2 regions of the Rothia sp. HMSC064D08 genome follow, and region 1 is predicted to be linked to the other one. Evidence: riboswitches for the same ligand, from Rfam matches in the RefSeq annotation. Region 1 holds a riboswitch; the other holds the start of a gene.
The links. A riboswitch is a leader RNA that binds a small molecule or an ion and turns the genes downstream of it on or off. The one in region 1 is predicted to bind S-adenosylmethionine.
Positions count from the first base shown of each region.

Region 2: it holds a riboswitch for S-adenosylmethionine, as region 1 does, so the genes downstream of both, HMPREF2625_RS06345 (bifunctional o-acetylhomoserine/o-acetylserine sulfhydrylase) here and HMPREF2625_RS00875 (ABC transporter ATP-binding protein) in region 1, are expected to answer to the same signal.

Region 1 covers NZ_KV797887.1:175,441-183,008, reverse strand. Annotated here, with positions in the region: gene HMPREF2625_RS00900 (hypothetical protein) at 1-519, opposite strand, end outside; gene HMPREF2625_RS00895 (hypothetical protein) at 544-1,287, opposite strand; gene HMPREF2625_RS00890 (hypothetical protein) at 1,280-1,939, opposite strand; gene HMPREF2625_RS00885 (YchJ family protein) at 1,978-2,415, opposite strand; gene HMPREF2625_RS00880 (LLM class flavin-dependent oxidoreductase) at 2,541-3,968, opposite strand; SAM riboswitch class IV at 4,073-4,182, opposite strand; SAM riboswitch class I at 4,350-4,433, shown strand; gene HMPREF2625_RS00875 (ABC transporter ATP-binding protein) at 4,438-5,250, shown strand; gene HMPREF2625_RS00870 (aliphatic sulfonate ABC transporter substrate-binding protein) at 5,428-6,480, shown strand; gene HMPREF2625_RS00865 (ABC transporter permease) at 6,480-7,433, shown strand; gene HMPREF2625_RS00860 (zinc-dependent metalloprotease family protein) at 7,553-7,568, opposite strand, start outside.
Region 2 covers NZ_KV797899.1:216,290-223,857, forward strand. Annotated here, with positions in the region: gene HMPREF2625_RS11170 (MFS transporter) at 1-374, opposite strand, end outside; partial or broken gene HMPREF2625_RS11175 (MFS transporter) at 370-873, opposite strand; gene HMPREF2625_RS06340 (ArsR/SmtB family transcription factor) at 1,018-1,368, shown strand; SAM riboswitch class IV at 1,512-1,625, shown strand; gene HMPREF2625_RS06345 (bifunctional o-acetylhomoserine/o-acetylserine sulfhydrylase) at 1,735-3,081, shown strand; gene HMPREF2625_RS06350 (homoserine O-acetyltransferase MetX) at 3,177-4,460, shown strand; gene HMPREF2625_RS06355 (MerR family transcriptional regulator) at 4,585-5,400, opposite strand; gene HMPREF2625_RS06360 (alpha/beta hydrolase) at 5,496-6,260, shown strand; gene HMPREF2625_RS06365 (RNA-binding S4 domain-containing protein) at 6,361-6,603, opposite strand; gene HMPREF2625_RS06370 (glycine--tRNA ligase) at 6,817-7,568, shown strand, end outside.

The sequences.
Region 1 (7,568 bases):
CCGTTCGCTTGGGCGGCATAATTCTTTCATAATGCGCTCGGCCCCCTCTTGTGCACGCTCATCCACCACGCCAATATCGCAGGCGTGCAGCAGGTCTGCCGCCACGTGCAGGCGCAGCACCCGCGGAAGGGTAAAAACCTTGCGCAGAATCACGTTCGCCCGCGCGGGAGGGGCAGGTTCCAAACCCCAATTCGGGGCAAACTTTGTGAGGTCCCTGGGCAGAATGTAGGCGTCTATCAGAGGGGTTTTCATCCCCGAAAGTTCGTGCCGAGCCCCGGTGAGCGCGAGCGCATCCGCACCCGTTCGCAGCAAGTCGCTCGTATCGTAGGGTGCCACGTAGTAGTGCGCAGTCATCCCGGTGCGGTGCGTGTACTGCCGGAGTGCATCGAGCCCGCAAGTGCAGAGGATGCGGGCGCGTTCGGCGGCGATGCGGCGCGCATCCGGGGTAAGCAGGTGCCCTCCCCCGTTGAAATAGAGGGCGAGCGCGTCGAAAGATTCCTGCGAGATAACGTCACTCATGGCATAAACATAGCAAACACAGGACTAGTTTTTGAGACTTTCATCAAGGAAGCTCACAATATCCTGTGCCATCTCACGCTCACGAGGACGGCCAATACCGGGTTCCGCTAAAGCTCTGCGCAGCCCCCATGCCAGTCTTGACCTTTGTTTGCCGCTAAGTCCTATCAGGTCTCGGCGTTCAGAGGTTGAAAGCAGGCATACAAGCACCAAAATGTCATGAAGATGGCGTTGTTTATGTGTGTCGCCATTATTCAAAAGGGCTGAGCATTTTTCGTAGAGTGCCCCCAGGGCATCGGGGCGATTCACCAAGAACGTGCGACCCGCGCATTCCACAGCAACTGACGATGTGCGGTCTATGCCAAATTGGGCACCACGAGTCATCAGGACTTTTCCCAGCCCGGAAAAGTCATAGGACAGGGTTTTCTCGGATTGTCCCGAAGGTACCAAAATATCAATTTGAGCTAAGCCTCGCACCCATCGGTGGTTTTGCCCGGAAGCGTTATACCCATCAATGACGAATCCTGTGCTCTTGAGTGCGTGGACGAATTCCCCAATAAGCCGACGTCGAGCGCGAATATTAAGAACAACGTCAATATCTCGGGTTGCCCGAGAGCCCTCATATCCACGCTCACACGCGAGCAACCTCATCATGCTTCCACCGGCGAGGGACCAACCCTGAGGAACTAGATCGGAAATGTCTGCCAACCCAAGCCAGGATTCAAGTTCTGCGCCCTGGGCTGGGATTTTCATCGTTTTCTGGTCATGCACGGTTTATGAGTTCTTTCATCAGGCGTTCCGCTTCCCGCTCGCTTCTCGGGTCTTTGGAAACTAGGAGGTCAACCGCAACGTGCAAGGGACGAATCTTAGGCAACTCTTTGACTGCGCGAAGAATAACGTTGGCATCCTGTGCCGGAACTTCACGCAGTGCGTAGATAAATTTCAGGGATTCGAGATTGTGGGGAGTCACATATGCTTCTACGGTAGCCCCGTAAATTTCCGAATATTCGTGGCTGACACCCGTAAGCGCTAATGTTCGTTCGTCCATCAAGTCATGCAGGTCAGCAGAAGGCACAGCATAGAATTGAAGTTTCGCATCTGCACGCACTGCATACTGCCTAAGAGCTTCTACCCCACGTTCGGAGAGGTTATGTGCACGTTCTTTGGCACGGCGGCGTGCATCGGGGGTAAGGGATGCACTGTTACCGTCAAGATAGGCGGCAAGTTGATTGAAGGATGACATCGAGATTTTGCGCCCATGTGCGGAGTGATGCTCGTGCGGGTTATCTGAAACCATCCACCGCCCGGCGATTTTTTGTCCACTCAAAGATCCTCGTTCAAGGCGTGCACGCACGCTTCGGGGGCTCACCCCGGCGTGCTGGGCATATTCCGCGACCGATATCATGGCAAAAACATACCACAAGAGGAATATTTCTGCCATGCCGCACGATGGGGAAACGCTTAGCTGACCTCGCCATCTAGGTAGTACCAGGTGCCGTTTACTTTCTCGAAGCGGGATTTTTCGTGCATGGCACCTTTCACACGTTCTTCGGCGGGCGTGCCGGGAACTGAGCGGTAGTACGCCGCGAACTCGACCGTGCCCGCCGCATCGAAGGGACCGCCCGAAGAGCCCAGAATATCCAGCCGGTACCAGCGCAGCGTTTCATCCAGCGTTAGCTCGGCGGGGCGCGTGTGCGGGTGCCAGCTTGCCAGCAGGTAGGGCGCATCGTGCAGGGCGAAGGCGGTAAATCGCGAGCGCATCAGAGCCAGCGGCGTGGGCGCGTTCAGGGTTCCGGATGCGGCAAACTCGCCCAGGTACCGCCCGCAGCAGGCACCGTATACCTCGCCACTTGTGCAGGGGCAGCGGGTTTGAGGATCATATAGGGTTGTTTCGCTCATGCACCCCATTCTAAAGGGCTACCAGGTTCGGGCATGCGAGAACCCGCCATCCCGGCGGTCAAACCGGAGAGGGGCGGGTTCTGCACTGTTTTCAATATATTGTGGAGGAAACGAAGCAGAGTTGGTTAGTTCGCGATCGCGCGTGCCGGGGTGTCTGCTGTGGAGGGCTTACCCACGTAGGCGCCGCGGTACTTCGCGGCCGGGTGGGAGTCTGCAACCTTAGTCTGTCCCTTGCCGAACAGGCTTTCGCGCAGGGTCTCACCCTCATAGGAGGTGCGGTAGCGCCCGCGCTTTTGCAGCTCGGGAACCACGAACTCGATGAAGTCCTCGAAGGAGCCGGGCGAAACGTGGTATGCCAGGTTAATACCGTCCAGGCCACCTTCATCAATCCAGCGTTCAAGCTCGTCGGCCACCTGCTGCGGGTCGCCCACAATAACCTCGCCCATACCGCCAATAGTGCAGTGCTCGGCAATATCCTTACGCGTCCACTGCTTATCCTTGGCCTGCAGGGTGAAGGGGGTGAGGAAGGACTGAATCGACTCGGTCTTCACATAGTTGAGTACCTCGTCTTCGTCGAACTGGGAAAGATCCACGCCGGACCAGCCGCCGATAATGGCCTGCGAAGATTCCAGGTTCACGTACTTGCGGTACTCTTCGTACTTTGCCTTCGCCTTCTCTTCGGTTTCGTCCACAATGATGGAGAGCATCGCGAAAACCTTGATTTCGTCGCGGCCGCGGCCGTTCTCTTCGGCACGGTCACGGATACGGTCGGTAATAATGCGGGTCAGATCGGGGCGGAGCGCACCGATAAACACAACTTCGGCATGCTTGCCCGAGAACTTCTGCCCGCGGCTGGATGCGCCCGCCTGGAAAATCACGGGGGTGCGTTGGGGGCTGGGTTCGGTTAGACCCGCACCAGGCACGCTGAAGTACTTGCCCTTGTGCTGAATCGGGTGCACCTTGGCGGGGTCGGCGTAGATGCCCTTCTCGCGGTCTTTGACGACCGCGCCGTCTTCCCAGGAGCCTTCCCAGAGTTTGTAGCAGACATCCAAGAATTCTTCGGCGAGTTCGTATCGGGTATCGTGCTCAATCTGGGTTTCGAGGCCCTGGCATTCGGCGGCGGAGGGCAGGTATGAGGTCACCACGTTAAAGCCCACGCGCCCGTTGGTGAGGTGGTCAAGGGAAGCGTACTTGCGTGCGAGCGTATAGGGCTGCTCGTAGGTGACGGCTGAGGTCACGCCAAAGCCTAGGTGCTCAGTTACGGCAGCCATTGCGGAGATCTGCATGAACGGATCGTTCACGGGCACCTGCGCGCCACCTTCGATAGCGGGTGCGGCGGAGTTCTTGTAAATATCGTAGATGCCCACAACATCGGCTAAGAATACGCCGTCGAAGAAGCCCTTCTCAAGGATCTGTGCCAGGTCGGTCCAGTATTTGATGGTGTTGTACTCGGTAGCGCGGGAGCGGGGGTGGCGCCAGAGGTCGAAGCTCTGGTGACCCACACAGGTCATGTCGAATGCGTTAACTGCGATGCGCTTCTTCTGCTCAGCCATCTACGTTCCTTTCGCGAATGTTCGGGTATTCCTGCACCCCGCGCGCCGCCTCCTTTATAAGTGGTGACCTTCTTGGTGTTCCAAGTCGTGCAGGTGGCGCATTCGCGCCGTACTTGCTTCGTGTCCCTTGAAGCCAGATCATCATCTGGAGCACCCCGCTACGGGAGAGGGTTGCCGCCCGGCTAGCCAGAGCTTTACGCCGGGACTCATAATCCTTGTTTTTGAGTGTATAAGGGGTGTCGTGGTTGGTGCGATATTATGACGAATATTAATGTTTGTGACTGTCGCCCGTAATGTTACGCACCACAAACGCAACGTAAAGACATCTTGCGACATATTCTTGGCGCACCGCGGGCGCTCTGCCCTACCGTTGAAGGGTATTACCCATCCAGAGCGATTGAGAGACCTGGCTCCACGACATCGCAGCAACCCGAGTGCGGGTGCTAACGCCAGGAACGATGGACGTGAGATGACGCAAACACATGCAGCCGTACTCACCGCGGCACAGAACACCACGGCACAACCTATCGCCTTCGAGTCCGTAGGCCAGTCTTTCCCACAGCCGGGCAAAGGCACGCACGAAGTTCTGCGTGACATATCGTTTACCGCCGCAGAAGGCGAGATTATTTCGGTGATCGGTTCGTCAGGATGCGGCAAATCAACGCTGCTGCGTGCCGCCGCCGGACTGAACCGCATCACGAGCGGGCGAGTGCGCATTGGCGAACGCGAGGTGAAGGGGCTTGATGACCGCGTGGCGATCGGTTTTCAGGAACCGCGCCTACTGCCCTGGCGCACCGTCGCCGATAATGTGGCGCTCGGGCTGCCGCCGGGAACCCCGAAATCTCAAGGCACAAGAGATGTGCAGCGCCTGCTGAATCTTGTGGGGCTAAGCGAGTACGGAACCCACCATCCGCGCGAGATTTCCGGCGGCATGGCACAGCGTGTTTCCCTGGCGCGGGCGCTGGCTCGCAACCCCGGGGTGCTGCTACTCGATGAACCGTTCGGTGCACTCGATGCGCTGACCCGCATCAATATGCAGGATTTACTGCTCGACATTCACCGGCAAGACCCGACCACGATTCTGCTCGTCACGCACGATGTAGAAGAAGCGCTGTACCTCTCGGACCGGGTGATCGTACTCGGTAAGAATTCAGCCGATGCGCCCGCCACGATCCAGCGCATCGTCACGATAGATACACCACGACCGCGTGATCGCGCCGATAGTAAACTCACGAGCCTGCGCGCCGAGCTTCTTGCCGAGCTGGGCGTGAACGAACGCTAGGTCTTGCGGACCGCACGCGCATCGTTGTTATAGCCGCAAGCTGGCGGTTGCCCGAGTAATTTCGGCAAATCCGGCGTGCTTAGCCTCTCCCCTCCCGTGAATTTTTGTGGATTTTACACACTTACCGAGCGAATGATCGCTCTATATTCAGTCGTAACGCTACCCCAAGGAACCCCCATGAAACCCATCACCCGCGCCGAAGCCCTCAAAGGATTCTTCGCGTTTACCGCTCTCACCACCGTTCTTGCCGGATGCGCCGGTGAAGGCGCCGGAACACCCGGTGCAGGTGCACCCAAGAGCAAAGACACAGTTACCATTGACTACGCAACCTATAACCCGCTCTCGCTGATTATCAGGAAAAAGGGCTGGCTAGAGACCGTGCTCTCAGAGCAGAACAAGAAAGTCGAATGGGTTAAGTCAGCAGGGTCTAATAAAGCCAACGAGGCGCTGCGTTCCGGGAATATCGACGTCGGCTCAACCGCCGGATCCGCTGCCCTGCTGGCACGCGCGAATGGTTCGCCCATCAAGGTTATTGACCTGTATTCGCAGCCCGAATGGTCGGCACTCGTCACAACGAAGGATTCCGGCATCACGAAAGTCAGCGATTTGAAGGGCAAATCGGTGGCGGTTACCAAGGGTACCGACCCTTACTTCCTGCTCCTGCAGGCGCTCAAACAAGAAGGTATTTCTGCCAAAGAGGTGACGATTCAAAACCTCCAGCATGCCGACGGGCGCACCGCACTGGATAAGGGGCAGGTGAACGCGTGGAGCGGACTTGACCCGATCATGGCGAGCGCCGAGGTCGAAAACCAGGATGTGCTCTTCTACCGCAACCTGGACTTCAACACGTACGGGTTCCTCAATGCCACCGAATCTTTCCTCAAAGATAACCCGGATGCGGCGCAGGCGATCGTGAACGTCTACGAATACGCCCGGCAGTGGGCGCTGGCGAACACGGAAGAAGCCACCACCATTGTTGAAGAAGAATCCGGTATTAAACCCGATACCGCCAAGCTCGTGATGGAGCGTACCCACCTGGATATTGACCCGGTTCCGGGGGATAAACAGGTGCAGGTGCTCAAGGGTGTTGGCCCGATTCTGGTGGAATCCGGCGACGTTCCCAGCCAATCCGATGTGGACCAGGCGCTGGGCAGCATTGTGGATAACAGCTTTGCGAAGAAGGCTGATCGTGCCGCAGTCGAGAAAGTTCAGAAGGCGGTGAGCAAGTAATGAGTGTGACTCTTAAACGTTCTGGCGGGCAGGCTTCGATACGGGAGTCAGCGGTTCAGGAGAGTTCAGACCAGAAGGTTCAAGTGCTGGACGCGGTCGCCGAAGGAGCGGCGGCACCTGCGGGGGTGCATCCGGAAAATTCGGATACGCGCACCCGCAAAAAATCACGTGAACCCCGTGTAAATACGTCGGTAAAGCGTTTTTCACCGAAGAAGCTGGTGGGTCTGCTGCTGCCGGTTGCGCTGATTGCTCTCTGGCACGGTCTGAGCACCGCCGGGGTGTTTACGGCGGTTCAGCTGCCCTCGCCCACGAAAGTGATTGCCGCCGGTTTTGAGCTAGCGCAGCGCGGTGACCTTCTAACTCACGTAGCAATTTCGACGCAGCGCGTCCTGCTGGGATTCTTGATCGGCGCCGTATTGGGCTTGGTTTTGGGTGCGTTGATTGGGCTTTCGGTACCCGCGCGGCTTGTAGCCGCACCCACGATTGGGGCCCTGCGCGCCGTGCCTTCGCTGGCGTGGGTTCCGCTTCTGCTGCTGTGGGTGGGGATCGGCGAAAACTCTAAGGTAACGCTGGTTGCCATTGGCGCTTTCTTCCCCGTGTACACCACCGTTTCGGCTGCGTTGGCGCACGTTGATGTGAAACTCGTGGAGGCGGCACAAGCATTCGGACTCAAGGGTATTCGCCTCTTCACGACGGTTCAGCTGCCTGCCGTGCTCCCGTCGGTGGTTTCCGGGCTTCGGCTGGCGCTCGCTCAGGCCTGGCTGTTCCTGGTTGCGGCGGAGCTGCTGGGGGCTTCTATGGGTCTGGGGTATCTGCTGACGGATTCGCAGAATAATGGGCGCACCGACCGGCTGTTGCTTTCAATTGTGCTGCTCGCCATCTTGGGCAAGCTCACGGATGGGCTCATCGGCGTTTTTGAACGCTGGGTGAAGGCGAAGTACCCCACTCACTAAGACTGTGAAGCGGACACACTCGGCGAGGTAAATTCCGGGAGCAATAGTTTGCAGCGGGAGCGTGTTTAACGCTCCCGCTGCAATTCTTCGATCCCGTTCTAGGAAAAGCGTCGAATTATTTAGGAAATGAGATCC
Region 2 (7,568 bases), on a different contig from region 1:
GCAATAAGCCCCACGAGCATAGTCTTTTGCATACCTATATGTGCGACGAATCGTGACCCTGTGAGGGAGCCTAGAGCGTTGCCACATCCGATTACAAGCATGGCGAAACCGATGGTTGTCTGCGATGCCCCAAAGTCTCGCGCAAACCATGAACCTATGAAAGATAGAGATGCGAATACTCCTGTCTGGAAAATCAGGTACGCCAGGAGGGATAGCAAAAGTGAAGGGGCTTTTAAAACGTGCAGGTAGGGAGTCAGAAAATTTCCATCTTGCGCCGCAGCCACAGGGGGGAATGCTGGGAAAACGTGAATAGAGTATACCCAAGAGAAGAAGAGACGCTGCGGCGATTGCAAAAAATGGTATCTGCCATCCATAAGTGGAGAGGAATGAACCTACAGGAATACCGGCGATTTGGGCTATGGCAAGTCCAGCCGTTGCATACCCCATAGTTTTAATAATGGCTTGTTTCGGCACTGTCATGGGGATAGATGCCCAAATCTGCGGTGAGATCAGAGAAGCGAACACTCCCGCAAGAAACCGGGCGGTAAAAAGAGACCAAAACCCCCATGCTAAACCGCATAAGCCCGTAAAAAGCGTAAAGCCGATGGACCCGGTAAGAATAATGCGCCTGCGATCAATGCGGTCTGACAGCGGGCCTGCAATGAGTGCGAAAACTGCATACCCTAAAGCGTATGCAGAGACGAACCACCCTGATTGTTCTGTGCTGGTGTTGAACTCCTTGCTGAGCAGCGGAAGCAGAGGGGCAGTGAGCAGAGTATCTGTGCCGATGACAAAGAGAGTGCTGAATGAGACAAGCCGCATGGTTGCCTCAGAATTTTGAGGTAGCTGATGAGATGTATTGTGAGAATTCATGGTGTACCCCTTGATGCTATTTCTATGTTCGTCGAAATTAGAATAAATCTATATTATGCTAAAGGGCAAGCCCAAGAGGTAATATTCTGTCACAGAGTCTTGCAGGCTCAATACGTTATGCGAAGAACCTGGAAAGGCATGGTTATGGGTAAAGAACGGCTGCATCACCCCACCCCTGATGATGTGACGTTGGATCGTGTCCTTGGCGCATTGTCAGATCCCATTCGACGAGATGTTCTCGCACGCATTGCTGACCACGGACCGCAGTTCTGCGGTGATTTTGACTATGGAATCGCCAAATCTACGATGTCTTATCATTTCAAAGTGCTCCGAGAATCAGGGCTCATGCACACCGAAGTGCTGGGAACGCACCGTAAAATTACACGCCGAGACAGCGTGATTGAGAATCTTTTCCCCGGTCTTTTAGACTCTGTTGGACTACCACCGGGTCAAGGCCAATGGGATGAATCTGCTGCGGATACTACAGGTGCCTGACTCGGCTAATCGGGTTGAGAGTATACGAATCCCTAAAATGAGGTCAGAGCAAAGGCAATTCATAAAACGTCATCTTTGCAACAATACGCCGAAAACACGTATCCCGCTTGACCGTGCGCGCTTCCTATGAAACTCTAGATGCAGGTCATGAGAGCCAGTGATAAGCCCCAGCTAGCTGGCCGGCAACCCTCCTCCGCGGTGGGGTGCCCTGGGTGAGGACCAGGCGTTGAACACAAAGTACAACGCAAGCGCGGGACCGATGTGCCCGATTCTGGTACATCGTTTTTTCGTTTGCAGAGAAGAAAGCCTAAGAACTCTGTACCGAAATCGGCATGCGGCCCCCTGAACTATCACAAGGAGCTTCGCATGAGCAACACTACAGTCCCGACTCCCGCCAACCCCGCCGGTTGGAAATTTGAGACCCGCCAGATTCACGCGGGGCAGGCACCGGATGCCGCAACGGGAGCTCGGGCGTTACCTATCTACCAGACCACCTCGTTCGTTTTCGAGAACGCAGAACAGGCCGCTAACCGTTTCGCTCTAGCTGAGCTTGGGCCTATCTATACCCGTCTGAACAACCCCACCCAAGAGGTTATCGAAAACCGCATCGCATCCCTTGAAGGGGGAGTGGGTGCGCTTTTGCTGGCCTCAGGCCAAGCGGCTATTACCTATGCGATTCTTAATATTGCGGGCGCGGGCGACCATATCGTGGCTTCCCCATCAATTTATGGGGGAACCTACAACCTACTTAAATACACGCTTGCCGACCTCGGCGTTGAAACTACGTTTGTTGAAAACCCGGACGACCTGCAGCAATGGCGCGATGCGGTTCGCCCCAACACGAAACTCTTCTACGGAGAAACCGTACCTAACCCCCGGAACGATGTGCTCGACATCGAGCCTATCGCCCAGATCGCCCACGACAATGGCGTTCCCCTAATCGTCGATAACACCGTTCCCACCCCATACCTTGTGCGCCCCATCGAATTTGGGGCAGATGTGGTAATCCATTCCGCCACGAAATATCTGGGTGGGCACGGCACCTCAATCGGCGGCGTTATCGTGGACTCCGGGAATTTCGACTATGGTGCCGACCCTGAAAAGTTCCCCAAGTTCAACGAGCCAGCACCTGGCTACCACGGTTTAGTTTATGCCCGTGACTTGGGCAAAGACTCCGCCTTCGGTGCGAACCTTTCCTATATTCTCAAGGCGCGAGTTTCGCTTCTGCGCGACACCGGGGCGGCGATCTCTCCAACTAACGCCTTCAACATTGGTATCGGTCTGGAGACTCTTTCCCTGCGCATCGAACGCCATATCGAGAACGCGACCAAGGTCGCAAACTGGTTGGAGGAGCATCCGCTGGTCGATCAGGTGATCTGGGCCGGTCTGCCTTCATCGCCCTGGTACGAGCGAGCCCAAAAATACCTGCCGAAGGGACCGGGCGCCGTTGTGGGATTCACCCTCAAAGACGCAGACCTGGAACAGACTCGCACCTTTGTGGACGCTCTGCAGCTGCACTCCAATGTTGCGAATATCGGCGATGTACGCTCGCTTGTTATTCACCCTGCATCCACCACCCACTCGCAGCTTTCCGAGGAAGAGCTAGAGGCAATTGGGGTGAGCAAAAACTTTGTGCGTCTCTCGGTAGGTATCGAAAATATTGACGACATTATCGCAGACCTAGAATTGGGTTTTGCAACTCTGAACGCCTAACCTGCACCGCCGCGACCGGGCTGCACAGTAAGTGCCCGGTCGCGGTATCGGTTTCTCGCCTGCCATTACCAACTACCGGTTACCCAGGAGAAAACATGACGGAAAATACCGTACACGCCACCTATCTGTCGCAGCTGCAGCATCCCAGCGCTCAGGGGTACCTGCGGCAGATGGCGATCGGTGATTTCACCCTCGAAAACGGTACCGTGCTTCCACAGGTAAACATCGGGTACGAAACGTGGGGGACTCTTAATAAAGCTGGGGACAACGCGATTCTTATTCTGCACGCCCTCACCGGTGACACCCATGTTTCGCGTGGGATTCCCACATCGGATATGCCTGCACCCAGTATCCGTGCGGTCGAAAGTGATGGTTGGTGGGAAGGTATTGTGGGGCCGGGCGCGGTGGTCGATACCACCAAATATTTTGTGATCGCCCCCAATATCTTGGGCGGATGCTACGGCTCAACCGGCCCGGCAAGCATCGTACCCGAGGGATACCCGGGCGCCGGGAAACCCTGGGGATCACGCTTCCCTCACGTCACTATTCGCGACTCGGTACGAGCCGAAGCCGAACTTATCACCCGGTTAGGGATTAAGAGTTTTCACCACGTCATCGGAGGATCGCTCGGCGGAGCACGCGCTATCGAATGGGCGGCAACCTTCCCCGAGCTGGTACGTGGATGCGCGGTCATCGCCGCCGGCCCCGCCGCCACTGCCGAACAGATTTCCTGGGCGCACACCCAGAACCTCGCCATCCGTGCTGATGCCAATTTTGTTTCCGGCGACTATTACGGGGGAACGGCACCCACAGCCGGGCTCGCGCTGGCGAGGCGCATAGCCCATACCACCTACCGCAGCCCAGCAGAGTTGGAGCACCGCTTTGGGCGGCAGGCAAACCGCGGAGAATCCACCGACGGCGGGTCCATCGGTGAGAACCGCGGACGGTATGCGGTCGAAAGCTACCTAGACCACCACGGCGATAAGCTCGTTGAGCGTTTTGACGCCAATAGCTACCTTGCCGTGAATGAGGCGCTAATTTCACACGATGTTGCACACGGGCGCGGCAGCCTCTCGCATGCGCTTGCGCTCAGCGACTGCAAGTGGACTATCGCCGCCGTAAGCACCGATCGTCTGTTTTTTCCGCACGAATCGTATCGTCTGGCGGAGGCGCTGCCGGTTCCCGTAAAGGTCGATATTATCGAATCCGACCACGGACATGACGGTTTCTTAGTCGAATCCCGCCAGTTGGAGGCGATTCTCGCTAAGGCTCTCGGAGTCCCGGTTCCCGAGCGAGAGCGCGCTGTCGATGAAGAAAAATCTCTTCATGATATATCCGCTCTTTTCGGTTCGCCTCTTGAAACACAAAAACAGAACTAGCTTTCGTTTTTATATATCCGAACATAGAAACCGTACATAAAAGCCTTGTGAGGACTATATTTCGGCGTGAAATAAGTCCCCACAAGGCTTTGTGTACGGTACCGATATTTGTGAATGGACGAGGTTAGCACCAGGTCACATTCTCGGGGTCAAGGCCGTGGGCGCGGGCATTCTCGTAGATGATGTCCCGCAGCCAGACAGCCAGTCCCGCAGCGAGCTTCTCGTAGTGCTCGTTGAAACGGGCGTCCTCAACATAACCGCGTGCCAGAATTACGTGTTTGGCGGGGGTTACCTCGAAGAAGAAAAGTGAGGCGCGGTGCCGCTCGGCAAGCTCATTCGCTTCCTCACTGCCCGGCTGCACGCCACGAGTGAAAGCCTCGACGAGGGCTTGCTCAACCGTGTCAAGCTCCTGCTTGCCCTTCACCCAGTCGGTGCGGCTCATAGCCGCAGTACGGCGTTGGTATTCAGCCCAATCGTCGGTGTGCCCGTAACGCTCCTGCGCTTCTTGCTCATGTGCGGGGTTGAACCCGTCGCCCATAATTTCTGCTTTTTCTGCAGCGGTAAGCTGTTCGTTCTTAGGTGCCATTGCATCCTCCAAAAGTTGATCTAGTGTTGTTAGCATGCGCTCATAGGCGGCCATTTTGCGCTGGAGCATATCTCGCTGGGCGAGTAGATGCTCGGTGCTGTTCGCTTCGTCCTGCAGTACGCTGCGAATGGCTTCAAGGCTCATGCCAATGGCGCGATACCCCATAATGACGGTGATGCGCTCAAGATCGGCATCGCTGTAGTAGCGGTATCCGTTGAGCTCATCGTGCGCGGGGCTGATCAGACCCCGCTGTTCCCAGTGGTGAAGCGTGCGCACGGTCAGCCCGTGCAGGGATGCAGCCTCTCCTACGGTGTACTCGTGCTGCCCGCCATCTGGTGTAGTGTTCGCGTCCATGTTTTTACTGTAGATCCTGACGTTGGGTGAGGGTCAAGCCTTGAGCGGAAATCTAATTCGGTTGTTTATGGCAGGCTCCTCGGTAAGATGAAGATATGAGCGAAAATACGTACATTGTCGAATATTCCCGACCCGAGGATGAACGCGCCGGAACCCACCTGGTGCTTCTGCTGCACGGGTACGGTTCGCACGAGAAAGACCTGCTGTCGCTGGCTGAACATCTGCCGCAGGAGGGCATCACCTACGCGGGAATGCGCGCCCCGCAGCCGGTAGGCACCCAGTTTTCGGCGGACGCAACCGGTGCCCACATTCCCGCCGAGGCCATAGGTTACCAGTGGTACCCGCTGGACCAACAGCTCAACGCGGATGTGCGGACCATAGAACAGGCCAGCGACTACGTGCTGGAGTGGGTCGAGCAGCACGAATCACACTACGCTTCGGTCGCGCTGGTGGGGTTCTCGCAAGGCATGGCGGTGGCGACTTCTATGGTGCGGCATCGCCCAGGAAAATTTGTTGCACTGGTGGGGCTCTCCGGGTACGCGGTCGAATCGGACTCTCCTTACTTCAAGGACGACGAGCTCAAAGCCACCGAGCTGCCCGTTTTCTTCGGCAGGGACCAGGAAGACCCTATTATTCCGCAGCCCTTCGTGGATTACACCTACGAGTGGATTCGCGCGTACACCGACGGCATCAAAGTTCTGTATGCGGGCACCGGGCACGGGGTAAGCGCCCTGGAAATTCGCCATGTGGGCGAGTTCATCGACGTGAAGGTGCTGGGCAACGCGCCCCGAATCCGTGCCGAAAAAGTTGCGGATGCTGCGGGTAACGCTGGGGCGTCAGAGCAAGGGTCAGCTGACTAAAAGGACCTGAATAACGCATCTTGGGTTGTGTAACGCACCTTCCGGCGGTGCGTTACACAACCCAAGATGCGTTATTGCGGGAAGGGAAAGGACAGAAAACCTAGTCCTGAGCCACCTGCACACTTACCCCGTTGAAGCTCACCATATCGCCCGGATGCAGCTGTTTGCCCCGCGCCTCCTCAATCTGCCCATTGACCTTTACCAGCCCATGCTGGATTACTTCGCGTGCCTGTGCACCGTCTTCGACCAGATTAGCCAGCTTCAAAAACTGTCCCAGACGAATCATTTCGTCACGAATATAGATTTTCTCCATGTCACCAGTGTATCGGCGGGAGGATGCCATGTGCGGCAGTCATACTAACCCGCCACGTGTCCCTCATCTACACGCTCTAACTAAACACTGTCTACCGTTACCCAGAAACTACACGGTAACGCAGGCAGGCAATGATACCCTAGTATCTTGTACTTGTGACCGTATATCCCGGCGCTTACCGCGCGCGGAAAAACACTGAACTCACGCACGCCACAGCCGGTGGCGGGGCATAAAGGAGTAAACATGGCAGAAAAGTCCACTCTCGACAACGTTATTGCGCTCGCTAAGCGCCGCGGCTTCGTCTTCCAGGCGGGTGAAATCTACGGCGGTTCCCGCTCCGCATGGGATTACGGTCCCCTCGGCGTGGAACTGAAAGAAAACATCCGTCAGCAGTGGTGGCAGCGTTTCGTGCGTTCACGCGCAGACATGGTCGGGCTGGACTCTTCGGTAATCCTGCCGCGCCCGGTGTGGGAAGCATCCGGGCACGTGGCAACCTTTATGGACCCGCTGGTGGAATGCCTCTCGTGCCACAGGCGCCAGCGCCAAGACCACCTGATCGAAGCCTTTGAGGCTAAAAAGGGGCGTGCGCCCGAAAATATGGGCGAGGTTGTCTGCCCGAACTGCGGCACCCGCGGCGAATGGACCGAGCCGCAGAACTTCTCAGGGCTGCTGAAAACCTACCTGGGTCCTGTCGATAACGAAGAAGGGTTGCACTTTCTGCGCCCCGAAACCGCGCAGGGCATCTTCGTAAACTTCAACAATGTGGTGACCGCAGCCCGCAAACGCCCTCCCTTCGGTATCGGGCAGATCGGTAAGGCATTCCGCAACGAGATCACCCCCGGCAACTTCATCTTCCGCACCCGCGAATTCGAGCAGATGGAGATCGAATACTTCGTTCACCCCGACGAAGCAGATAAACACTTTGACGCATGGGTTGAAGACTGCTGGAATTGGTTCGTTGACTTGGGCATTAATCCCGACAATATGCGCCGGTT